DNA from 2 places in the Enterococcus sp. LJL51 genome. Region 1 is predicted to be linked to the other one. Evidence: a T-box and tRNA genes for the amino acid it is inferred to sense, from the RefSeq annotation. Region 1 holds a T-box; the other holds one or more tRNA genes.
What was found. A T-box is a leader RNA that pairs with one kind of tRNA and senses whether it is charged. The one in region 1 lies ahead of leuS (leucine--tRNA ligase), so its partner is inferred to be a tRNA-Leu.
Positions count from the first base shown of each region.

Region 2: it has a tRNA-Leu gene. The T-box ahead of leuS (leucine--tRNA ligase) is inferred to sense a tRNA for this amino acid. The anticodon was not compared.

Region 1 is NZ_JBTXLW010000001.1:424,257-446,696, forward strand. It holds gene ACYSNQ_RS02015 (amino acid ABC transporter ATP-binding protein) at 1-533, shown strand, start outside; gene ACYSNQ_RS02020 (amino acid ABC transporter substrate-binding protein) at 548-1,366, shown strand; gene abc-f (ribosomal protection-like ABC-F family protein) at 1,524-3,131, opposite strand; gene fosX (FosX/FosE/FosI family fosfomycin resistance hydrolase) at 3,479-3,880, opposite strand; gene leuS (leucine--tRNA ligase) at 4,152-6,665, opposite strand; T-box leader at 6,787-7,012, opposite strand; gene ACYSNQ_RS02040 (LysM peptidoglycan-binding domain-containing protein) at 7,060-9,090, opposite strand; gene ACYSNQ_RS02045 (DUF1700 domain-containing protein) at 9,391-10,041, shown strand; gene ACYSNQ_RS02050 (DUF4097 family beta strand repeat-containing protein) at 10,043-11,092, shown strand; gene ACYSNQ_RS02055 (phosphatase PAP2 family protein) at 11,474-12,124, shown strand; gene mnmL (tRNA modification radical SAM protein MnmL/YtqA) at 12,141-13,109, shown strand; gene mnmM (tRNA 5-(aminomethyl)-2-thiouridylate-methyltransferase MnmM) at 13,109-13,672, shown strand; gene ACYSNQ_RS02070 (sensor histidine kinase) at 13,870-14,793, opposite strand; gene ACYSNQ_RS02075 (response regulator transcription factor) at 14,795-15,466, opposite strand; gene ACYSNQ_RS02080 (acyltransferase family protein) at 15,530-16,600, opposite strand; gene ACYSNQ_RS02085 (ABC transporter ATP-binding protein) at 16,917-18,686, opposite strand; gene ACYSNQ_RS02090 (ABC transporter ATP-binding protein) at 18,683-20,401, opposite strand; gene ACYSNQ_RS02095 (TetR family transcriptional regulator) at 20,631-21,287, shown strand; gene ACYSNQ_RS02100 (GlsB/YeaQ/YmgE family stress response membrane protein) at 21,355-21,597, opposite strand; gene ACYSNQ_RS02105 (Asp23/Gls24 family envelope stress response protein) at 21,647-22,174, opposite strand; gene ACYSNQ_RS02110 (DUF2273 domain-containing protein) at 22,246-22,440, opposite strand.
Region 2 is NZ_JBTXLW010000006.1:212-3,787, forward strand. It holds rRNA gene rrf (5S ribosomal RNA) at 1-92, shown strand, start outside; tRNA gene ACYSNQ_RS07585 (tRNA-Asn) at 99-172, shown strand; tRNA gene ACYSNQ_RS07590 (tRNA-Ser) at 226-314, shown strand; tRNA gene ACYSNQ_RS07595 (tRNA-Glu) at 325-396, shown strand; tRNA gene ACYSNQ_RS07600 (tRNA-Val) at 413-485, shown strand; tRNA gene ACYSNQ_RS07605 (tRNA-Asp) at 492-564, shown strand; tRNA gene ACYSNQ_RS07610 (tRNA-Phe) at 587-659, shown strand; tRNA gene ACYSNQ_RS07615 (tRNA-Tyr) at 664-744, shown strand; tRNA gene ACYSNQ_RS07620 (tRNA-Trp) at 748-821, shown strand; tRNA gene ACYSNQ_RS07625 (tRNA-His) at 849-921, shown strand; tRNA gene ACYSNQ_RS07630 (tRNA-Gln) at 951-1,022, shown strand; tRNA gene ACYSNQ_RS07635 (tRNA-Cys) at 1,032-1,102, shown strand; tRNA gene ACYSNQ_RS07640 (tRNA-Leu) at 1,121-1,204, shown strand; partial or broken gene ACYSNQ_RS07645 (IS200/IS605 family transposase) at 1,375-1,452, shown strand; partial or broken gene ACYSNQ_RS07650 (transposase) at 1,472-2,638, opposite strand.

The DNA of each region.
Region 1 (22,440 bases):
CTTCCGGCGGCGGTAAAACTACTTTACTACGGTGCCTTGCCGGGCTAGAAACAATTGACGCTGGTGAGCTTAGAATAGATGGAGCAGTTTTTGATCCTGTTATGATGGATAATGCTGACCAAGTAGTAGGAATTGTTTTTCAGGATTTCCAACTATTTCCTCATCTCTCTGTTCTTGACAACGTTACCTTAGCGCCTGTTCTCTCCCTAAAACAATCCAAACAGGAAAGCATTAACGAAGCGTTGGAACTGCTTGACCGGCTAGGTCTTTCCGGAAAAGAAACACTCTATCCTTATCAACTTTCCGGCGGGCAAAAGCAGCGGGTAGCTTTAGCTCGTGCATTAGCTATGAAGCCAAAGGTTCTAGGCTATGATGAACCAACAAGTGCACTAGACCCGGAATTACGGCAGCAGGTAGAAGCAGTTATTTTAGGCTTAAAAGAAGAAGGAATCACTCAGATTGTTGTTACTCATGACATGCACTTTGCGGAGAATATCGCTGATCAATTATTAACGGTTGCTCCGGTTCAATAGAAAGGAACATTTTTATGAAAAAAACTTTTTTCTTATTTATTCCAATCGTTCTGCTCCTGACTTTATTTTTTACCGGCTGCAGTAGAAAAAGAAGCAACGCTGATCAGTGGCAGCGAATTGAAACAGAAAAACGCATTATCATTGGTCTGGATGACTCTTTTGTTCCAATGGGTTTCCAAAACAAATCAGGTGAAATTATTGGCTTCGATGTAGATTTAGCAAAAGCTGTTTTTGATTTATACGGCATAAAAATTGACTTCCAGCCGATTGACTGGTCAATGAAAGAAAATGAACTGCAAAATCAAACTATCGACCTTATCTGGAACGGCTATTCCAAAACAGCTGAACGGGAAGAAAAAGTCCTTTTTAGCAACGATTATATGAAAAATGAACAGGTTGTCGTTTCATTAAAAAAGAACAAGATTAATCAATTTTCCGATATGAAAGAGAAAATCCTTGGTGTTCAAAACGGTTCATCTGGCTACCACAGCTTTGAAGAACAGCCGGAAATTCTGAAAAATTTTGTTAAAGATCAGACACCTGTTTTGTATGACGGTTTTAATGAAGCCTTTATGGATTTAAAATCAGGTAGAATTGACGGGCTGCTGATTGATCGAGTGTATGCCAATTACTACCTCTCTCATGAGGATAATCTTTCTAACTACTCTATCGTGACTGGGGCATTTGAAGGAGAGACCTTTGCCGTGGGTATCCGCAAAACAGACCCTGAACTAGCAGATAAAATTAATGATGCTTTTGAAACACTACAGAAAAACGGTCAGCTGGAAAAAATCTCAAAAAAATGGTTTGGCGAAGATGTAACAAGTCATTAGCTTTTCGGACTACATTTAAAAGCTATGCTGAATGATACTGTCATTATCTATAAAAACTTCGTATTTATGATTCCAATAAAAATAACAGCAGCCAGACAGCTGTTCTCAATGAACTGCTTGTCTGCTTCTGCTGTTTTAGTTCTACGATTACTTCTCATTACTTTTCTTGATTCATGATTTCTGCATAGTTTCCAGTCTCTTTAGTAATGTTCTGGTGATCGATTACTAGAAAATGCTGAAACATTTTTTCCAGGAAGAAACGGTCGTGTGAAACGGCCAGCAAAGTACCTTTAAAATCACTTAGAATCTCCTCGACTTCTTCCCTTGTCTCTATATCCAAATGATTGGTAGGCTCATCGAGTAATAAAAAGTTAATCTGCTGCTGCATCAGCTTTGCCAGCTCCAGCCGAATTTTTTCTCCGCCGCTGAGAAACCTGAGCTGCGTCAGCACATCTTCTTTATAAAAGGAATAGCCAGCTAGAATTCTGCGGCTTTCCTGTTCACCTAAAGAGCATTCATACATAAATTCCTGTAAAATCGTTCGCTGAGGCTGTTCATACTGAATCACCTGAGGAAGGTAGCCGATTTTCACATTACTTCCCAAACGAAGTTCTCCATCACTTAGTTCTTCCACTCCCAGAATCAGCTTCATTAAAGTTGTCTTTCCGGCACCATTTCCCCCGATGATGGCTGTACACTCCTGCCAGAACAAGGTAAAACTACTGTGACCAAATAAAGTACGGGAATCATAGCTTTTGGCGATATCCTTAACAATAAGAACTTCCTTTCCAGAACGATCTGCTTTTTGAAAAATACCGCTTCCTAGATTTTGACTATCTACTTTAGGCTTTGGTACTTTTTGCATTTTTTCCAGACGATGTTCCAGCTGCTTTGCTTTTTTAAAGAACTTTTCATTATCGCCCTCATGCCCCCATTGTCTAAATCTTCTGATTGCCAGCTTCATTTTTTGAATTTCCTTCTGCTGTTCTGCAAAATCTCTTCGCAGTTTTTCCAGACGTTCTTCTTTCTGCTGCTTATATGCGGAATAATTTCCTTTATATTCCCAACCAGCACCATCTTCTATCTCAACTATTTTTTCTACAACTGTATTCAAAAACTGCCGGTCATGAGAAACAATCAGGCAGGTCGCTTTTTCATGAATAAGGTACCCTTCAAGCCAATTGATACGCTGGACATCCAGATGATTGGTAGGTTCATCCAACAGCATGACTTCCTGCTGCTGCAATAGAATTCTGGCTAGATTAACAATAGTCTGCTCGCCGCCGCTAAGCTCATTAAAGCGGGAATTCAATAAATGGGCAACTGATAATCCATTTGTAATCATTTCCAGCCGGTTTTCAATATCATACCCGCCAATTCCCTCAAACTCTTCCTGATAACGACCATAGCGCAGCAAAAGCCGGTCAAAATCTGCCTGAGGATTAGCCATCTGCTCTTCCAAATACTTGAGCTGCTTCTGAAGTCCATTGACTTCTTCAAATGAAGCTAGCAGATATTCCCTAACCGTCTGCTCAATTGCTTCTGGGACCTGAGCCAAATACCCGACTGTTGTATTCTTTTGAATACTGATTGTTCCTTTGTCTATTCCTTCAATCCCCGCAATCATTTTCAGAATTGTCGTTTTTCCAGAGCCGTTTGCTCCTACAATTCCAATCCGTTCCCCCTTTTCAATCTTTATATTTAAGTTTTCAAATAATGGATACGTGCTGTAATTTTTTTCTACTCCCTGTAATTGAATCAACATTGTTTTCCTCTTTTCTGCCATTCAGAACCTTGGAAATGTATCTTATAATGATATAAAAAAAGCCACAGGAAAGAAATACCCATGACCTACTACGTTATTTAATTCATTAATCGAATTCGCATGAATAAGTCTGAATGGTCTGTTTATTTGATTATTTTTCTATTTTTGAACACACTTGTCCCTTGATAGAAAAAATTGGAAATAATGTTATAGCAAAAATAAATAAATCCAAGAAAATCAAATACTCTATATGTTATTTTTGACATAACGACCATCACGCTTATTCACCACCTTATCTTTTTCTTATTTTCATATTGTAACATGAGGAGAGAAGCCATGCAATCTGTCTATTGCTGATAACGTCCTAGTCTCTCCTCAAGTGTTCCCGTATGCAGCTCAAATAGGTGGTTATCATAATCGTAAAAATAAATAGAACTGCCTTCTCCTTCAACTCTACTCCGACCATCTTTAAAATCTAAGCCTAACGCCTCGATTTTTCGGATATAGTCATCTAGATCATCCTGCTCAATTTTAAAAGCAACATGATTGTACGTCCTCGTTGGTAAGCTCTCACCTTCCATAACTGCTATCCATAGCTCACCAATTAGAAAAAATTTTTCCTTGGAAACTGAAAAAGTCTGCTCGCCGCTTGAATAAACCTCTTTTGCATCAAATAGTTCTTGGAAAAACCGAGCGGCTTTTTCTATATCCTTCACAATGAATGTCAGATGACTCAAGCCTTCTATCACTATCCCTCCTTAAATATCCTTTTCTTTTAGAGTAAAATTGGTTTGGAACAATAATAAATCCCCAACCTCTTAGTATACCTAACTCAGAATAAACGGTGGTCCCAAAACCGCTTCTTCGAAAATAAGCCGTACTCTATTGAAAATGTATGGAATCATTTTCCTAGAGTACGGCTTATTGCTAAGAAACACAGTGAGGTAGTTGATGTTGAACAGTACCTCTCTGATTCTTGAAGTAAAACACTTTTAGTCCAGCTTTATTTTCTTTATCGTTTTAGTTCGCTACAATATTTACTAGTTTATCCGGAACAACAATTACTTTACGAACTGTTTTCCCTTCAAGAAAGGACTTAATGCCTTCTGAAGCCATGGCTTTCTCTTCCATTTCTTCTTTACTTAGTCCTCTAGCAATAGCCAGCTTTTCTCTGACTTTTCCATTAACCTGCAGTACAATTTCAACTTCATCCTCGACTAGCTGACTTTCATCATATGCCGGCCAGGCAACATAAGCAACGCTGCCTTCATTCCCCAGGATTGCCCATAGTTCTTCACCCAAATGGGGTACAATTGGCGCCAATAGCTGAACAAAGCCTTCCACGTACTCATAAGGCAGAACCTCTGCTTTATTTGCCTCATTAACAAAGACCATCAACTGAGAAATTGCTGTATTGAAATGAAGCTGTTCTAAATCCTCGGTTACTTTCTTAACCGTTTGATGGTAAACTTTTGTCAGTTTTCCATCATTAACTGTGGTAATGCGGTCCCGCATTTTTCCTTGTTCATCTACAATTAGACGCCAAACCCGGTCAAGGAATTTACGGCTGCCTTCCAAGCCATTTTCACTCCAGGCAATCGATGCCTCCAAAGGTCCCATGAACATTTCGTACATACGCAGTGTATCTGCACCATATTTCTCGATAACATCGTCAGGATTGACGACATTTTTTAGTGATTTACTCATTTTGGCTGGAGATTCTTCCAGCTCTTCTCCGTTTTCACTGTTTACCCAGATGCCGTCACGTTTTTCCACCATATCCGTTGGCACTAAAGCACCGCGAGAATCACGGAAGCTTTGACCCAAAATCATTCCCTGATTAAATAATTTTTGATAAGGTTCTTTCGTGGGAACAATACCAATATCATAAAGGAATTTATGCCAGAAACGAGCATACAGCAAATGTAGAACCGCGTGCTCTGCCCCGCCGATATAAATATCCACAGGCAGCCAGCGCTTCAGCTTTTCAGGATCAGCAATCATCTGTTTATTATGTGGATCAATATAGCGCAAATGGTACCATGAGCTGCCAGCCCATTGCGGCATTGTATTGGTTTCACGCCGGCCTTTTTTACCAGTCTCAGGATCAACAACATTAATCCAATCCTCGATATTTGCTAACGGTGATTCTCCAGTTCCGCTTGGCTTAATATCATCAGTTTTTGGCAGTACCAGCGGCAATTCTTCTTCTGGAACAGTTGTTGTCGTTCCATCTTCCCAATGAATCACCGGAATCGGCTCTCCCCAGTAACGCTGACGGGAAAATAGCCAGTCACGCAGGCGATAGCTAGTTTCTGTTTTCCCAGCACCGTGTTCCTCTAACCACTGATTCATTACAGTAATTGCTTCTTCTTTATCCATTCCATCAAGAAACTCTGAGTTGATATGAGGACCATCGCCTGTAAAAGCTTCTTGTTCAACATCTCCGCCGGCTAGGACAGGAATAATTTCCAATCCAAAAGTTTTAGCAAATTCATGGTCACGTTCATCATGTGCTGGAACTGCCATGATTGCACCTGTACCATAAGAAGCCAGTACATAATCAGCAATCCAGATTGGGATTTTCGCACCATTGACTGGATTTACTGCATAAGCACCAGTAAAAACTCCAGTCTTTTCTTTCGCTAAATCTGTTCGGTTCAAATCTGATTTTTTCCCAGCCTCTTCAATATAAGCTTCCACTTGTTCTCTTTGTTCGTCAGTTACTATTTCCTGTACAAGCGCCAATTCAGGGGCTAATACAGAATAAGTGGCACCGAATAATGTATCAGGACGCGTTGTAAAAACAGTAAACTCCTTATCTGTTCCTTCCACTTTAAAGGTTACATTTGCACCTTCAGAACGGCCAATCCAATTTCGCTGCATTTCTTTAATATTTTCCGGCCAGTCAACAAGATCTAAATCGTCCAGCAAACGGTCTGCATATTTCGTGATTTTCAGCATCCACTGACGCATAGGCTTGCGGATAACATCATAACCGCCCCGCTCGCTTTTTCCATCGATAACCTCTTCATTTGAAATAACGGTTCCCAGCTCCGGTACCCAGTTTACAGCTACTTCTGCTTCATAGGCCAGCCCTTTTTCGTATAGCTTAGTGAAAATCCACTGTGTCCATTTATAATACTCAGGATCCGTCGTATTAATTTCACGATTCCAGTCATAGCTGAAGCCCAATGAATTGATTTGTCGTTTAAATGTTTCGATATTTTTCTTTGTAAATTCTGCCGGATCATTTCCTGTGTCCAGTGCATACTGCTCTGCAGGTAGTCCGAATGCATCCCAGCCCATTGGGTGAAGAACATTATAGCCCTGACTTCTTTTCATCCGAGATAAAATATCTGTAGCTGTATACCCTTCCGGATGGCCGACATGAAGACCTTGTCCTGATGGATAGGGAAACATATCCAACGCATAAAACTTTTCTTTTTCAGGATCATCATGGGTATTAAACGTATTGTTTTTCGCCCAATATTTTTGCCATTTTTTTTCAATCTTTTTGTGATCGTAATTCATTTTTCTCCTCCAATTATTCATTTTCAATACATTTGATAAATACTGGTATCCCTTACAGCTGTTATGCACAGGGCGTGTCTTTTACCTGATAAAAATAAAAAACGTCCTATGGAAAACAATCCCATAGGACGTTGAATGCCAACGTGGTACCACCTAAATTTGTCTATCCGCTTTGTTTGAATAGACCTTTAGCGTGTTAACGGACGCCGCCGTTTCTGCCTACTTCAACTCTAATTTTCAGCAAAAATCAACTTCAAGGCGAGTTCAAAAGCTTCTGTGCGCATTTTCACCAGCCATGCGCTCTCTAAAACAGAGTTCTTTCTACTACTCCTTATCATCGTTGTATTGATATATGACGTTATACTAACAAATTTTCAGAAGGAATTCAATCCTTTTACGCAACTTTCAGCTGTTGCCCGATATAAATGGTATCTCCAGATAAATTATTCAACTGTTTGATTCTCTGAACGGTTGTTGAATACTGCTGCGCCAATCCCCATAATGTATCTCCGCTCTTCACTGCATGGGTTTTACTATTCGAACTGCTGGAGCCTCCCGAGTTATTCGAAGAAGAACCAGAGCTGCTGGAGCCGCCGCTGCCTTTTTTAACAACAAGGCGTTGCCCAGGATAAATAATATCTCCGCTGATATTGTTCCAGCTGCGTAGATTAGCAATGCTTACACCGTTTATGTTTGCGATGACCCACAGGCTATCCCCTGATTTTACCGTATAATATGTGTCTGTCGTTGTACCTGTGCTGCCGCCGGAATTATTGTTGCCGCCAGATGAGGATGAACCCCCACCAGTATTTCCGCCAGAGCTGCCGCCGTTGCCTTTTTTGACAATCAGCCGCTGTCCAGGATAAATAATATCTCCGCTGATATTGTTCCAGCTGCGTAGATTAGCAATGCTTACACCGTTTATGTTTGCGATGGCCCACAGGCTATCCCCTGATTTTACCGTATAATATGTGTCTGTCGTTGTACCTGTGCTGCCGCCGGAATTATTGTTGCCGCCGGATGAGGATGAACCCCCACCAGTATTTCCGCTAGAGCTGCCGCCGCTGCCTTTTTTGACAATCAGCCGCTGTCCAGGATGAATGATATCACCGCTGATATTGTTCCAGCTGCGTAAATTAGCGATGCTTACACCGTTTATGTTCGCAATGGCCCACAGGCTGTCCCCTGATTTTACTGTATAGTATGTGTCTGTCGTTGTCCCTGAGCCACCTGAGTTATTGTTGCCCCCAGAGGATGAACCTCCGCCGGTACTACCCCCGGACGAGCTGCCTTTTTGTACAGTCAGCTTCTGTCCTATGTATATCACATCACTGGAGAGATTGTTCCAACTTTTAATGTTGGCAATTGATGTTCCATATCTACTCGCAAGAGCCCATAAACTGTCGCCTGAAACAACTGTATGAATAACATCTTGTGTTGTGCTGCCGCCGGATGATGAGCCTCCGCCAGTATTCCCCCCATTTCCGTTTCCACCTGTATTTCCACCAGTGGACGGAGTATCGTACTGTGTAAGATTGTTTGCCGAAATAATTGAATTCAGTTTTGTACCGTAGCTTGGGTCTGTTGCATACCGACCTGTGAGCCACGCTGTTGCATCTGTATAAGAGTTGGTATTGCTCTTCCATGCACCTGAATAGTAATACACACCAGCCTGAAAAGAAGTGTTTCTCAAGACGTAGGCGTTATCTGCAAATGATTCTGTAAAAGATGGATAGCTTCTAAAAGCCTCATTTTTCACGACCCATTGCCCGTTCAAATACTCCCAAGTATTCATATATACAGATTGACCATTATAACTGCCCTTAATGCCAAATAAATTGTAATAAGGTGCTTGTGACAATGAGCTTGATCCAGAGCCGCTTTCCAGAATTGCCTGAGCAATCATCACAGAAGCGTATAAATCATTAGCGGTGGCTACAGATTTTGCATGACCAGCAATACTTGCAACAAATGAAGATGTTGTTACAGCACTTCTAGCAGAAGCTGCAAACGGGCTGGCTCCAATAATTTCATCCGTTGAAGAAGGTTTCTCTTCTTCCGGCAGTACAGGGGCCTGTGTCTCTTCGCTTTCTATACTATCTGTCGTCTCTGTCGGTAATTCTCCTGTTTCTGTTTCATTCGTTTCTTCTGTTTGTGTGGTCTCTTCTGTAGTTTCTTCAGTTGTTGCTGTCTCTTCCTGTTGAAGCTGTGTTTCAGTCGTTAAACCATCAAGCAACGGGCTAATTTCTGCACTGTTACTTCCACCCTCTGTCGCCTCCACCGCTTTTGGCAGTATAATCGTTGAGCCGGCAATTGATGATAGCGCTAGTGCTGATCCAAGCATTGTCGTGCTTTTTTTCAGCTGTTCCGCTGTGCGATAATTTTGTTCCGCTTTCCTTCTTTCTTTGCGTGATAATTTTTCCATAATTAAGTCCTCCGATAGTAGTAAAAAAGAAAATTACTCAACTAACAGTATACCTTTTTTTAAAAAAAATTAAAAGATATAATCATTCATCAGCTATTTATCTTTAAATTATATAAATCGAATTTGATGTTATATAAGAATTATATTTTTTACTTACTTAACGACTACGACTAAAGACCTATTTCCACCTTTACCTTAGACCGATTTTACTCAAAACCACTTGTTATTCCACCAATTAGAATTTATAGTGTATTTGAGAGAACTACTACAGAAAGATAAAAATGAAATGAGGGAGAACTTATGAATAAAGAACATTTTCTGATTGAACTGAAAATATATTTAAAGCCATTATCCTATCAGCAGCAGGCAGCTGTTTTAGACAAATACGAAGAGATTTTTGACGAACGAATTGCTTCTGGAGAAGCTGAAGAGCAAATTGCAAAAAGCTTAGGCAAACCTCGTTCTATTGCAGAAGAAATTTTACAGGAATTCGATATTGAAGTTCCTGAAAAACGTTTGACAAGAGATGGCTGGCAGGAATTTTCGCCTGTTCAGGATTACGACCCCTATGAAAAAGATATGTATGATCACCCTTACGATGATCACTATGACTACAAAAGACCTGATAAACCTGGTGTTCGTGTGCTGAAGATTTGTGCACTACTGGCATTTGATTTCCTATTTATGTTTTGGATGTTTTTCGCTTTTGCAGCAGTTGTCTTCTCTTGCTGGCTGGCTGCAGTGCTCTTCCTGCTATCACCGATACTTGGTGTCTATTCAGTCATTGTCGGCTTCAATGATGCCGGACTGTTTCAATTATTCTTTAGCGTCTTCTTGTCTGGAGCCGGAGTAATCGGAATAATGATTTTAACTCCATTGACCAGATTGTTCTTTGCATCACTGAAGCGCTACATCAAATGGCATGGAAAAGTGTTCGGAGGGAGAGGATAATATGAAAAAGACGACAATTTTCTTTTTAGCTATTGGGATCCTTGCGATGGGTGTAGGAGCTGTTGGGAGTGCTGTTTTCTACCAACGCGCTAAAACAAGTATGGTAGAAGTAAAAAACGAAGAGTATACTGTTAAAAATACGGATAAAATTAAGGAACTCCACCTGAAGCTATCAGGAGATACTGATTATGTCATTGAATCATCAGCAACAAATAAAATTGAAATGGAAGCACGAAGCAGCGTTACCGAACCATTAAAAGGTTCTTTAGATGTCAATGAATCTGGAGATAAGCTGACCGCCACCGTGAACGGTAGTACTAAAAACAAAGGCACAGATCATTTTCAATTCCGTATGTTTCATATAGAGTCTTCCCATGTAACATTGACTGTACCTTCAGATATTGATCGTGTCGTTGTTGATGGAGATGCGACTGGCAGTGTATACTTATCTAATTTTACAGCAAAAGAGCTGGATGTAGACCTCGATCACTCAGAAATTTCACTTGCTGGCTCAACTGCTGAGAAAGTTAATCTGACAAGTAAAAGCGGCGACATTGATATTTTTGGCGAAGCAACAATTGATGAACTTACTATAAAAAATGATCATGGAAAAATCGATGCCTATGAACTTTCAGGAAATACGATTGATTTAACAACTTCAACAGGTGATATCTATCTGACAAACATTAAGAGTACAACGACTAAAGCTGAATCGAAAAGTGGCGAGTTTCATATTCAGAATCTTCGCGGCGAAGCTGATTTATCTGGGAAAAACGGCTCAATTTACTTGTATGGTGAAGAATGGCCTAAGGAGCTCAAAGCGATTATGGAGCACGGTGATATTGATATCGAACTCTACGAAGAGGTAGAAAACATTTCAATTAAAGCTCAGTCCGATTTAGGTGATGTCAGCATCTTTGATACAGAAAATAATACTTATTCCCGAGGAAAAGACGGTTCAAAATTTGAACTTAAGACAGCAACTGGAGACATCTATGTCACGGGCGTTGGGGCATATCCTGAAGATTACATGGATGATGACTGGGAATAATCTATATTATCCGACCCATTTCTTATCGCTTCTAACTATTAATTAACCCAATCACAAAAAAGAGCTGCGGCAAAAATGGTCAGCTCTGTGAAAAAGCCGAAATATACTGGAAAATAGCCTAGCCTGTTTTCCAGTATATTTCGGCTTTTTTTGAGGAATTTGCGTTTAGATTACATTCTTTCGATTTTAAAAACCGAAAACATCGTTTGTGTCTCCCAGGTTCCAACCCGTTTTCTCTTTTCTTATAGGACAGTCTCAGCAAAAGTTTTTCGTTAACATTTTATTAAACAGAAATCGACAGTTTCTCAAATCTCCTACAATAAGCTATACTGTTATTCGTATGGTTAAATTAATCAAAATTTTTATAAAGGAATCGACGCTATGAAAAACAAACTCTATTACCAATTTGCCGGGAGCTGCTTTCTGCTGATTTTCATTTTTCTAGGCTATTTGGTAAAATTTTATCCTGAATCGCTGCACAACTTCGACCAGGCAGTTACTGGTAGTATTCGAGGTCCTTATCCAGCTCTAAATCAATTTTTCATTTGGTACACAAAGCTAGCGAATCCTTTGACCGTTGCAGTCTTGGCAGTCTTGACTTCCGGGGTTCTGTTCTTAAAGAAATACTACGCAGAAGCAATCTGGCTATTCGCCAATACAGCCTTTGCTGCTGGTGTTCTCAATCCGCTGGTTAAGCTGCTGTTCATGCGTGAAAGACCTACGCTTGAACATCTGGTCATCGAGCACAGCTCCAGCTTTCCAAGCGGGCATTCCACCGGTAGTGTTCTTCTTTATGGTACAATCATTTTATTACTGCCCTTATTTATAGAAAAAAAGATGCTTTGCCGCATCCTGCAGGTAATATTGGGTATCATTATTCTATTTATTGGTATTAGCAGAGTTTATCTGGGTGTTCACTTCCCCAGTGATATACTTGGCGGATTTTCGTTTGGACTTTTCTGGCTGCTGATGACCTACCCTATCTATCAAAAATTACGCTTTACTTTACGCTTCAAAAATAAACAACCTTGAGAAAGAAGAAGATAATATGACTTTATTTCCTTATACAGATGATGCCAATAAACGTTATCATACATGGAATTATGCGTTGCGTAAGCAATTTGGCGGAAAGATTTTTAAAGTACCTGTTGATGGCGGATTTGACTGTCCAAACAGGGATGGGACTGTTGCCAAAGGCGGCTGTACCTTCTGCAGTGTATCAGGTTCCGGCGACATGATTGTGGCCCCTCATGATCCTCTGCCAGTCCAATTTCAAAAGGAAATACAAATGATGCATGGCAAGTGGCCGAATGTTGATCAGTACATCGTCTACTTCCAAAACTTTACTAACACACATGCGCCTGTCGAGGTCATTCGTCACCGCTTTGAGCAGGTGGTCAACGAACCTGGTGTTGTAGGTCTAGCAATCGGTACACGCCCGGATTGTCTGCCGGATGATGTCGTTGATTATCTAGCCGAACTGAATCAACGCTATTATCTTTGGGTAGAGTTAGGACTACAGACAACTTTTGAAGACACTAGTGCAGCAATCAATCGTGCCCATGATTACCAAACCTATTTAGATGGCGTAGAAAAGCTTAGAAAACACGGCATTCGTGTATGTACTCATCTAATTAACGGTCTGCCAGGTGAAGATAGGCAGATGATGCTGGAAAATGTACGGCGGACAATTCTTGATTCAGATATTCAGGGAATTAAGCTTCACCTGCTTCACTTAATGACAAACACAAAAATGATGCGGGACTATAATGAAGGACGTCTACAATTAATGACCCGGGAAGAATATGTTGAAGTAATCTGTGATCAGCTGGAAATGATTCCGCCGGAAATTATTATACACCGTTTAACTGGCGATGCTCCTTACGATTCTCTCATTGGTCCGATGTGGAGCTTAAAAAAATGGGAAGTGCTAAACGCGATAGACAACGAAATGAAAAAACGGGATAGCTACCAAGGGAAATACAATGCCCGAAAAGAAGTAAAGGTGATGATTTAATGCTGCAAACTGCTTTACACTTCAGCCATACGCTGCTGAAAGAGGTTATTGAGCCGGGTAATCACGTAATCGATGCAACGATGGGTAATGGACATGACACAGAACTATTAGCTTCTCTAGTCGGCAGCTCTGGAAAAGTTTACGCTTTTGATGTTCAGGAAACTGCTATTGCCAACACGGCAAAACGGCTTGAAGCTGCTCAGCTCTCCAAACAAGTAGAATTACTTCATCAAGGACATGAAACAATCAGTGAGGCTTTGCCTTCAAATACTACTGTTAAGGCGGCTATATTTAATCTAGGGTATTTGCCAAAAAGCGATAAAGAAATTATCACTCAGCCAGCAACTACAGAAATAGCTGTAAATGCTGTTCTAGAGCGGCTAACAGCCAAAGGGCGAATTATTCTCGTCGTTTATTATGGACATGAAGGTGGAGAACGGGAATTGGAAATGGTTCAACAGCTTTGTCAAAACCTGCCACAAAAGCTCTACAATGTGCTCACTTATCAATTTATCAATCAAATGAACCAGCCGCCTATTCTATATTGTATAGAAAAGAAATAGAAAATCAGCTGCTGATTCCGGCTAAAAGTGACAATAGAACAAAAGTGCTTTACCTAAAAAAATAAGTCAGGCGATACAAAAAATAGCTTCTCCTATTTTCTGTATCGCCTGACTTATTTCCGAAGATATGGTAGCTTTCAGAACACTGTCCATTCGATTTCAAGGGATAAACTCTTACTAGTGTCATCCCCCTCTTTTTAATTACTTTTAGATAATTGAATCATAAATCCTTTTGTATATTCAGGAACTGTATGGACCACAGAGATGGTTCCCCCATGACGTTCAATAATCGTTTTCGTAATGGCTAGTCCTAAGCCGCTGCCTTTTTGACGGGCAGAATCCTTTTGTATAAACGGTAGAAAAATTTCTTCAACTGTTTCCTTACTTAGCCTCTCTCCTGTATCGGCTATGACGACCTCAACAAGATCATTTTTAACAGTTAGCTGAACCAATACCTTGCTGCCGACAGGATTATGGGTATATGCATTCACTAAAAGATTATTAAGTGCTCTTGTCAGTTCTGTACGGTCAGCCTCCAGCCATACCTCTTCTTCTGGAAAGTCCAGCACCAAAGCAATCTGTCGTTCTTCAAACTGGTTATAAAGAGAAGCGACTGATTCTTTCAGCAGCCGTTGCAAATCTAGTTTTTCGAATATAAAAGGATAATCAGTACTTTCAAGCTTTGTATATTGAAACATCAATTCCAACAGCTCATTTGACTGCTTTGATTTTTCATAGATTGTTTTAAGCAGCTCCTTTTGTCTTTCCGGCTCTGCTACTTCCCCTTCTGCCAAAGCCTGTGCAAAGCCCATGACAGAAGTACTAGGTGTTTTAAGATCGTGAGCAATATTTGCAAACAACGTCATTTTCTCTTTTGAATAACGGACATTTTCTTCTTGAATCTTTTTACTAATCAAACGGATAAAGACAAAAAGAAATAGCAAGAAGAATACAACCTTAATCACAATCACACCACCATAGCCAGCCAGCATTAGTGAAGGTCTCTCGTGATACGTATTGGTATAATAGATAAAAACAGTATCAACAATTGTATACAGAATAATCATTGGTATCGTCAAACCAATAAACAGAAATATAAGAAAGCGTCGCAAACCCTTCATCTTACTTCTCCAATCTATACCCCAGACCACGAATGGTCTTGATATTATGCTCACCAACTTTATTTCTCAGCTTACTGATACATACTCGAATTGTATTATCATCCACTACATAGCTGTCTTCCCAGCCGGCTTCAAAAATTTGTTCTTTGGTAAAAACCTGTCCCGGAGAATTCATCAATAAAAACAATACCTTGAATTCAACTGAGGTCAGGGGAATCTCTTCCCCCTGACGAATCAGCAAACACTGTCCCATGTCAAGAGTCAGCTCTCTGACAACGATTTGTTCCGGTTGACGCTGCTGCTGATTCAGTTCATAATTTCTTCGAAGAGCTGCGCGGACTCTAGCTGTTACTTCTAGGGGATCGAAAGGTTTTGTAATATAGTCATCCGCCCCCAGCTCTAATCCAAATATTTTATCGGTTGTATCTATTTTTGCAGAAATAATCATGATTGGGATACTACTTTGCTCACGAATTTTTTTTGTCACTTCAAAACCGTTCAGTTCAGGCATCATAATATCCAATATTATCAAATCAATAGCTTCTTTCTCCAGCACTTCCAAAGATTGCTTACCGTTCGCAGCTTCAAAAATTACAGTTCCGTCGCGTTCCAAATACAGCTTTAGTAAATCAATAATTTCTTTTTCATCATCTGCAATTAGTATATTTGCCATCCTGCCGGTCTCCTTTATATGGTATTAACACAAGGTTACCATAGGAAGCTCGTGCTGACAATTTCAGTTTTGAACATGCTGCGGCTTGATTGCCGGTGCATTTTTACGCGCCCGCAGTTTCCCAGTAATACTGATTATTCCTGTACTTAGCAGATGAGTAACACTCACTACCAGCAGAAACTGAAGTAAACCTGTGGGAAGCAGCCATTGAACTGAAAGCTGTGCCAAAAGCAGCTGACTGAAAAATAAGACAAGCGGATGTAAAAAATAATAATACTTGCTTAATTCCCGCAGTTGTCTATAATTCCAGTTCTTCGGAACCCGCAGAGAAAGCGTCCACAGAAAAAATACTGGACTAAATAATAGCTGGCTGAAAAGAAAATTTGCGTCTGTTCCTGGATTAAAAAACAGCAGCATTCCTTCTAGAAGAGATATAATACTTAGTAAAATCAGAAGACGTCCGGAATATAATTGAATTACCGCTAATTTATTGCCATAATCATGTAATAAGAAGCCTAAAACAATAAATACAAAGCCAAAAAACAGACCGTTTCGTGTTGTAATAAAAAATTGCTGATACAATTTAAACAGATCCCCTAGCATTGTTCCATTTAGCAAACCACTATATGACTCCAGACACCCTAAACTATACAGCACTATGCTGAACCCTAACAGCTTGACATAGCCTAGACGCTTCAGCAGGAAATGAGTCAGAACAAGAGCAAACATCGTTGCTGGAATATACCAGAGATGATAATAGGTTCCTACATAAATCAGTCCGACAAGTAAAGCCACTGGGTAAAGCAAGATTGGCAAGTCAAACTGCTGACTAATCCATTGAAGTCCCAGTGGTAAAAACAACAGACTCCATAACAGGTAAGATTTTCCCATTGTTAGAAGGTAGCGTTGAAGATAGCCTTCTGATTTCGTCATACCCTTTCTGACAAAAAAACCAGCCGTAATAAAAAAGTAAGGAACTGCCAAACGGCAGATAATATTTTTTATAATAAAATTATAGAGCGGGCTGTCCACAACTGCGTCACAGTGAATACAAATGATCATAATTGCCGCTGCATATTTGACTAAATCAATTCCAGTAAAGTTTAATGTTAAGATACGTCTTTGAGTATTCATCCTATCTCCTCCTTTGATAGGTATAGAATACGATTAGACCATTAACCTACTAACAGCCAAACATTAACTGAACATTAATTATTCCTGCTGCTGTTTTTCTCACGCTAACTTTAAGGCATATCAAAATGCCCAGCAAAAAATAAGCCGGAATACACTGAAAATAGAAGCTATTTTCGTATATTTCGGCTTATTCCTAAAGAATCTTCTCTGGCTACACTTGTTATTCAGTTTTTAAGATTAAAAATAGAATTAACAGAACTAAGTTTTCTATGCTTAGAAATTGAAACAGCATTCCTTAGTATTTAATCCCATAAGTCTATTCTAAAACAAATTGATTGTGGTATAGTTCGGAATAAAAACCATGCAGCTTCAACAGCTCGTTATGGTTTCCTTCTTCAATTACTTTACCATCCCGCAAAACAACGATACGGTCTGCGTTCAAAATAGTTTTCAGACGATGGGCAATCACAAAACTGGTTCTCCCCTTAATTGCTTCTTCCATTGCTTTTTGAATTTTCGCTTCTGTTACAGTATCAACATTACTAGTCGCTTCATCCAAAATCAACAGAGCAGGATTAGTTAAAATCGTACGGGCAATACTAACCAACTGCTTTTGTCCTGTACTAAAAATATTATTTTCTTCTGTAATCTCTGTGTCATAGCCCTTTTCAAGAGACAGGATAAATTCATGAATATTTGCCTGCTTTGCAGCTGCAATGATTTCTTCTTCCTGTGCATTCGGTTTCCCAAAAGCAATATTTTCTCTAATCGTTCCTGAGAAAAGCACAGAATCCTGTAAAACAATTCCCACATGGGCACGCAGGCTGCTCAACTCAATGTCGCGAACATCTGTATCATCAAAGGTGACTGAGCCGCTATTAACATCATAGAAGCGGTTCAGCAAGTTCATAATGGTTGTTTTACCAGAACCAGTTGGTCCTACAAGCGCCACCATCTCGCCTTTGTTCACTTTGATTGAAACATCTTTCAAAATAGGAACTTGTTCATCGTAGCCAAAATCTACATTATTTAATGCGACAGACTCATGAACACCAGTAATTTCTTTACCGTTTTCAGGATTAACCTCATCTGGCTCATCAAACATTTCATTCAACCTTCTCGCACCAGTTACAGCCAGCTGAATCATGCTGTAGCCCGATGATATCTGCATTAACGGCTGATAGTACTGTTGTGAGTATTGAACAAATGTCACAATCAGACCGAGACCTGCTGCCCGGTCCACCTGGCCGTTGAGTGCTAGCCAGCCGCCAAAGAAGATAACAATCGCTGTATTAACCAGAGACATTCCCTGCATCATTGGAAACAGCAGGCCCGAATAGACCTGTCCTTTAAAGGTTGCCTCCCGAACTTTTTTATTCTGCTCCATGAAACCGTCAATGGTCTCGTCCTGAAGTCCATAGGTAATAATTACCCGCTGACCGCTGATTTTTTCGTCCATATATCCATTCAGTCTGCCAACTTCATCTTGCTGAATATCTACGTATTTTTTGGCTTTTTGAATAATCACCACAGCAATAAAAACCGCAACCGGTGTTGAAGCAATCGTTGCCCACGCCAGTTCAACATTTTGCTGGAACATCATAATCAGCACACCAACAATCAACGCAGCATTCGTTAGAACCTGCAGCAATGCCTGATTGAGACTATTTTGAATATTATCTAAGTCACTGGTGAATCGACTTAAAATCTCTCCATCCTTATGAGAATCGAAAAAGCGGATTGTTAGCTTTTCCAGTTTATTAAACAATCCTAAACGCATTCTGTTAGTCGATTTCCCAACAACTTGTGTAAATAAAATACTATAGACAAAATTCGCCGCACTGGTTAAGACATAAAAAATGACCAGCTTTTGGATAACTCCAATAAATGCTGTTTTATCATCTTTTCCCTGCATAAAGCCTAAAACATAATTTGTCAGCTCCTCGATTGCTTCACCAATAAATTGAGGTGCTTTTACTTGCAGATAGGTAGCTGCGACAATCGTTACAGCAATGATGAAAAAGGATAATTTATACTTTTTCAAATAATGATAAAAGAATTTACTTGCTTTAACTAAGTCCGTCATTCTACCTCATCCTTTCCTCTTTGCGTTTCATAAATCTCTTGATATACCTCATTTTCAGCTGCCAGCTGCTTGTGTGTTCCTTCTCCCACAAGCTTCCCTTTATCCAACACCAAAATGCGATCCGCATTTACTACGGAAGAAATCTTTTGCGCAATGATAATCGTTGTTGTATTCTCCAAATCATTTTCCAGAGCTTCTTTGACCAGACTTTCCGAACGAGCATCCAAAGCACTCGTACTGTCATCAAGAATCAGTATTTTAGGATCGCCAATAACCCCTCTGGAAATTGACAGGCGCTGCTTTTGTCCACCCGAAAAATTACTGCTCCGTTCCTCTACTGGAGCTTCATAGCCTAGAGACAGCTTTTCAATAAACTCACGGGCTTGAGCGATTTGAGTCGCTCTGGTCATATCCCCTTCATCTGCATTACGTTTCCCGTGCCGCAGGTTTTGAGAAATTGTTCCTGAAAATAGGATTGCTTTTTGCAGAACGAATGAAACGGTCTTTCGCAGACTATGCTCATTAATTTCGTGCAAATCTACTCCGCCAACTTTCACAGTTCCTTCCGTCGGATCAAAAAGACGGGGAATCAGCTGTGCCAAAGTCGACTTTCCGGCACCTGTAGCACCAACTACGCCAATCATTTCTCCTGGCTTAATGGTGAAGGATACATCCTTCAGTGTATCGGTATCATCACCTGGATAATGGAAGCTGACATGGTCAAAAACCACACTACCGTCAAGCTCCTGCTCAGGTACTTCAGGATACGTAATTGCTGGAACGGTGTCCATAACTTCCTTAATCCGTTTGATAGATACTGCTGCACGAGAAGTCATCATCATCATCATACCGCCGATAATGATTGCCATCATAATCTGCATAAGGTAGTTCATAAATGAAGCAATGCCGCCAATCAATGTAGGGTCATTCTTCGCCAAATCACCCACAAAGAAAATTGCCCCTGCTACCGCTAGATTAGCAACCAGCATAAACGATGGAATCATCACCGAAAATAAAGTTCCTACGATGACATTGTGCTTGGTTAAATCGTTACTTACCTTACCAAACCGTTCCAGCTCATTTTTCTCCTGCACAAAGGATTTTACTACGCGAATCCCCATTAAATTCTCTTTTGCGATACTATTCACTTTATCAATCAGATTTTGAATAATGGTAAAGTGCTTGCCCATCTGAGAAAACGACAGCATAGTGATAATAATGACAGCAACAACCAGCAAAACAATAATCCACCATAGCTGGGGCAATGTTGTCATCGCCAGCGCAAAGCTGCCGATAAAAAGAATCGGTATTCTAAACAATGACTGCAGAGCAATCATAATAACATTTTGAATTTGTGTAATATCATTTGTTAGTCGAACAACCAGATTTCCTGATGAGAATTCTTCTATATTAGCAAATGAGAAGGTTTGAATTTTTCGGAAGACTGCTTCACGAATATCCGCACTTACTCCCTGAGCTACTTTCGCAGAAAAAATTGTGTTAATTACACCTGCAATAAGTCCCAGCACTGCGATTCCAATTAAATACACGCCTAATGACTGCATCTTATTGTTATCTTCTTTAATGATTGCTTCAAGCACCTGCTGCAGCAGCTTAGGCTGCCAGAGAGCAGACATGACCATAATAATCACTGTAAATAAAGCAATAATTGTTTCCTTCTTATACTTTTTTACGTGGTCCATAACAATGTTCATCAATTCCCCTACTTTCTTTTTAAACTCAGCCTATTTTCGCCTCATTTTCAGCAACGTTTTTATAAGAGAGGGAATGTGTTATTATAAATATGAATCGACTGCAGCGAGACACGGGCTGTTGCCAAACCATTTAATTTAACACTGTAAAATAGACTGCACAATAATTTACCATATTTTAAGGAGTAAATACAAGCAGTTTACACAAAATTCATGCTAAAGGATGAAAAAAATGGAAAACAAGCTCTCCAAAGAAAAAATTATTGCAACAGCTTTTCAATTATTAGATGAAACACCAAATATTGAAAAGCTTTCTATGCGCAACATCGCGAAAAAAATGGGTGTTCAAGCTCCAGCTTTATACTGGTATTTTCAAAATAAGCAGGCCCTTCTTCAGAGCATGGCCGAAGAAGTGGACAGACACTTTCAGGAGCCTGAGGAGCAGGAAGACTGGCGACACACCCTATTTTTATACATGGAAAATTATTATGAGCTGTATCAGAATTACCCTTGTGCGCTTGAAATCGAACTACATACCATACCGTCCTACCCTTCACGTCTAATACGTTATGATAAAATGCTGGCAATCCTAAAAAAAGCAGGCTTCTCTATTGAAGACAGCTTTACAGCTGTGAATTCACTACAGCATTTATTGCTGGGATTATTGGTAGATGTTCAGGAGGAACAACAGCTTTATCATAAGATGGTTGATGGTGATGACTATTTAAATCAACAGGTTGTTTTAATGAAACAGTACCTTCACGAAAATCAATTGACAAACATAGAAGAAAGCCTTCAATTTCGACAAAAGCAACGCCAAAAGGATACCTTCAAAAAAATGATTACAATATTTCTAAATGGTTTGGCTGTCGAGTCAGGAGAACATTAAAAAAACGGGAATGCAGCAGATTGCTGCTTTCCCGTTTTCTGATATGATAATAAAAGCCTGTCGGTAATTAGTTTCTGCCTAAGAAAAAGCTGACTACAGCTACTAAGATTACAGCTCCAACGATTGACGGAACTAATGCCATTCCTGCCAAGCTTGGTCCCCAGTGTCCCAGTATACTTTGTCCAATTGCTGAACCAATTAAACCAGCTGCAATATTCGCAATCCAGCCCATTGATTTTCCTTTATTCGTAATCGCTCCTGCAATCACACCAATTAACGCCCCTACTAAAAGTGACCATATTAATCCCATCTTAATTTCCTTCTTTCTATAAGTAAGTATCGACTCTAGTTTTTAATGATTACTCTACACGCGGTTCCATTTGTTCTTTGGCTTTATCTGCCCCTCTACCAATTGCCTTTTTGGCTTTATCTGTTTGGTTTGAAGCAAACTCACCAGTATTTTCAGCAAAATCGCCAACTCTGTCTTGAACCGTTACTGAATCTTTTTTGTATTGCTCTACTGTTTTAATATCAACAACATTCACATTAACTTCAATCACTTCAAGACTAGTCATTTTTTTCACTTCTTCAACAATTGTTGCTTGAATATCTTTGAATAGTTTAGAGATATCCTTACCATATTCTGCAACAATGTCTAAATCAACGGCAACTTGTTTCTTCCCTACTTCAACATCGATACCAGAGGTAACATTGTCAGTATTTACAAGCTTCTCAGCAATATTTGAAAAGAAACCGCCGTTCACTGTTAGAAGTCCATCAATATTTTCCAAAGCGATGCCGATGATTTTTTGAATAACCTTATCATCATACGTCAATTCACCTTTAATTGTTTGTTGATTTGTCATTACTGTTTTTTGAGTGTCCATTCTTTTTACCTCCCAATTTTTTTGTTCTAATATATAAATTTAATATTATAACCTAGTGATAATTAGCCTTGTTACGGCTTTTGTTTAAACAAGCGGTCCGCTAAACCCGTAGCTTTCAAGTAAAATCCTGCATAGACTCCAACTACCATCAGGATAAGGATTAAAAGTGTTTTAAAAAAGCCCAGAGTCATCAGCAATACTGCTAAAATCAAACCACCAATACCGCCAATAATCGGCCACTTGTATTCGTCAAAAATCTCCTTCAT
Region 2 (3,576 bases), on a different contig from region 1:
ACACCTGTTCCCATGCCGAACACAGAAGTTAAGCTTCTTAGCGCCGATTGTAGTGAAGGGTTTCCCTTTGTGAGAGTAGGACGCCGCCGCGCGATTATTCCGGCATAGCTCAGTTGGTAGTAGCGCATGACTGTTAATCATGATGTCGTAGGTTCGAGTCCTACTGCCGGAGTTCCTGTTTAGGAAATTAAAGTAGAGTAATTGTGAGTGCTTCTTTTTAACTCTGGAGAGTTGTCCGAGAGGCCGAAGGAGCATGATTGGAAATCATGTAGACGGTAAACACTGTCTCAAGGGTTCGAATCCCTTACTCTCCGTTTTTTGTTTGGCCCGTTGGTCAAGTGGTTAAGACACCGCCCTTTCACGGCGGTAACACGGGTTCGAGTCCCGTACGGGTCATTTTTTGATTGGTTTTGGAGGTTTAGCTCAGCTGGGAGAGCACCTGCCTTACAAGCAGGGGGTCAGCGGTTCGATCCCGTTAACCTCCATTGGTTGGTTCCGTGGTGTAGGGGTTAACATGCCTGCCTGTCACGCAGGAGATCGCGGGTTCGATTCCCGTCGGAACCGTTAGTTTTATAAATTTTTTATTGGCGTGGTAGCTCAGTTGGTAGAGCAACGGATTGAAGCTCCGTGTGTCGGCAGTTCGATTCTGTCTCACGCCATTATGGAGGAATAGCGAAGTGGCTAAACGCGACGGACTGTAAATCCGTTCCTTAGGGTTCAGTGGTTCGAATCCACTTTCCTCCATTTAGGGGTATAGTTTAAAGGTAGAACAGCGGTCTCCAAAACCGTTAGTGTGGGTTCAATTCCTGCTACCCCTGCCATTATTTTTATTTTAAATATTTTTTATGGCGATCGTGGCGAAGTGGTTAACGCACCGGATTGTGGCTCCGGCACTCGCGGGTTCGATTCCCGTCGTTCGCCCTTACCTTTATTAAGGTATTTTAGGTAATTGGGGTATAGCCAAGCGGTAAGGCAACGGACTTTGACTCCGTCACTCGTTGGTTCGAATCCAGCTACCCCAGTTTAATTATGGCGGTATAGCCAAGTGGTAAGGCAGAGGTCTGCAAAACCTTCATCACCGGTTCAAATCCGGTTACCGCCTTGCAATAATTAATTTTATGCCGGCGTGGCGGAATTGGCAGACGCGCTGGACTCAAAATCCAGTGCCCGCGAGGGCGTGCCGGTTCGACCCCGGCCGCCGGTATTTCTCTAAAAACAAGACTAATCAGTCTTGTTTTTTTGTATGTTCTGAAAACCCCTAGCTATGCTAGAGATTCCAGAGAGCTTGCAGCGTGGTAGTAAAAAAGCCTCCTAAACTGGTAAGATGAAGTTGGTTTCCCGACCACCACATCAAAAAGTTTAGGAGGTACCTTTATGAAAAAGGTTAACAAAAGTTTATCACACACTGTATGGAAATGTAAGTATCATTTGGTATTCGCACAAAAATACAGAGGAAACAATTTTTGCTTTTTTAGTTTATAAACAAAGCATTGCCACAGTGAATCATGATTCGCCGTCTGAAGTTGTAAAGGCTGCGAAATCTATACGCATTTCTTGATAGGATTGTTCAGAAATTCTACTGGTTCATTTGAGTAGGGAGACTGAAGAGCACCCTTAAATTGCAGTAGAAACGTTCGAAACGTCTTTAAAATAGTTCAATATTTTTCTAGAAGTATCGATTAAAAACAAGCAATTTTTCAAAGTATCATTGATTGTGTTTCTTTATTGCATAAAACAGAGCTTACTATAGTTGATAGCCCATTTGTAGTTCAAAGGAAACATGAATCAAGCAATTTACAACCTTAGCTTCTGTTAAGTAAGCCTTGAAACCAGGACACAAAGACGACTTTCATCGTTCAACCTGCTTTTGTCTTTCCTGTATTGCTTCATTAGTTTCACCATACTGCGCAGTTTCGACTCTTTGCTTTGGAAGTAATCGAAGGCGTTTTTCTTCATTCGCTGGTTGCGAAACGCTTTTCTAATGTGCTGGACAATGTAGAAACGGTCAATAATAGGTTGGGCATTGGAAAATAGCTTTTGACCAGTGAAACATGAGGTGTATACATATCGATTAAGATAAATTGCACAGTTTCGTAATTTTCTCTTGAGAATCAGCTGAAATAATATTTAAAAAAAGCAGTTCTGGATTCTTAATGATATCCAATAGATGATGGGGTTCACCATCCATCGTAGTAAAAATCATGTTAAGGCTAATACTGCGGACAGATTAAATTCATTAAATCACAACACTTTGGACAGATGTGTTCGAAACAGATCTATCGGATGATAGAATTGTTTCGTCACACGTTATGAGAAAGAAGTAGACAAGGTTTCTTTGAGAGAGAATCTCGGTTATAGAGGTATTTTAATTTAGGAGAGTGACAAAGGTTCGTTGACAGGCCTTACACTTGAAGCGTTGTTTTTTCAGTTCAAGATACATCCGATATTCGGAAACATGATTCATTAACAACCGTACGATTCTCATCCCAAAAATGTATTAGATTCGAAGCAGAACCAATCTTGTAATAAACACATTCTTGAGGAGAATAAGAGAATTTTCTACGATAGCGTAGAAAATTTTGTCTTTTATTAAACATATTTCCTTAAAAGTAATATTTTGGTTTAGAGGATTCAACATTTTTTTGATAGGCTGTCTTTTCTATTGCGTTAGATAAAATAGAAAAGATATTGGTGGATTACTAATATCAAAAGGTATAAAGCCTAAAAACACCACGATTTAGAAAATTTCTAGATTATGGTGTTTTTTTATACTTCAATATCTTTAAATTGATAAAATGTAAGTCATTATAAAAAAAATTTGTAAAGACTGACTTATTTAGTTTTATAGAAATTGATTTAATTATTAGGAAGGAAGAATCTAAAAAAAGAAGGGTAACTTTAAAAAAAGTGAATAAGTAATGTAGCGTAGTTTAGAGAAATATCTTTGTATGTTTGACTTCTTCAGACTTTGATTAAACAGTAAAAAAATGTTCTTTGAAATAAATATTAGAATTATAAATCATTTTTGTGTTTTATTTAGTAATTAGTGATAGTAAGAAAGATTAAATGAAGTAATCTAAGGAAATTTTTAATAGTTTAATATAAAAATGGGTTGAATGCGTATTTAGAAATGAAGGAGGAAATAAGTAAGGTAAGGAGGGGAATTTAACAGCTGGGAAAATAGAGGGTAAAATTTTTCCAACTTATAAAAAAAAGTATTATTAATTTAGTTAATATGATAAAATTTATTTTATGTTCTTGATTTTATTTTTGTCAAAAGAATAAAATAAATTTTCTTATATTCTAGTAATTTAAGAAAATTAAGAGAAATAATTATTTAAAAGACGTGATATCTTTACTGTCTATAAATAGTTTAACTCAAAAAAAGTGAATAGTCTATATCAAATTTATTCATTTTCGATATTTTTCCTAAAACACTTGTATTGAAATGGAAAAATGTAGATAAAATTATTAACAGAATTTATAAGAAATAGGATTTAGTTAAGCAAATTAGTATTTATTCAAATTTTATTCATTAGTTAGTATTGATTATTTAGCACTTTTAAATAATCAAAG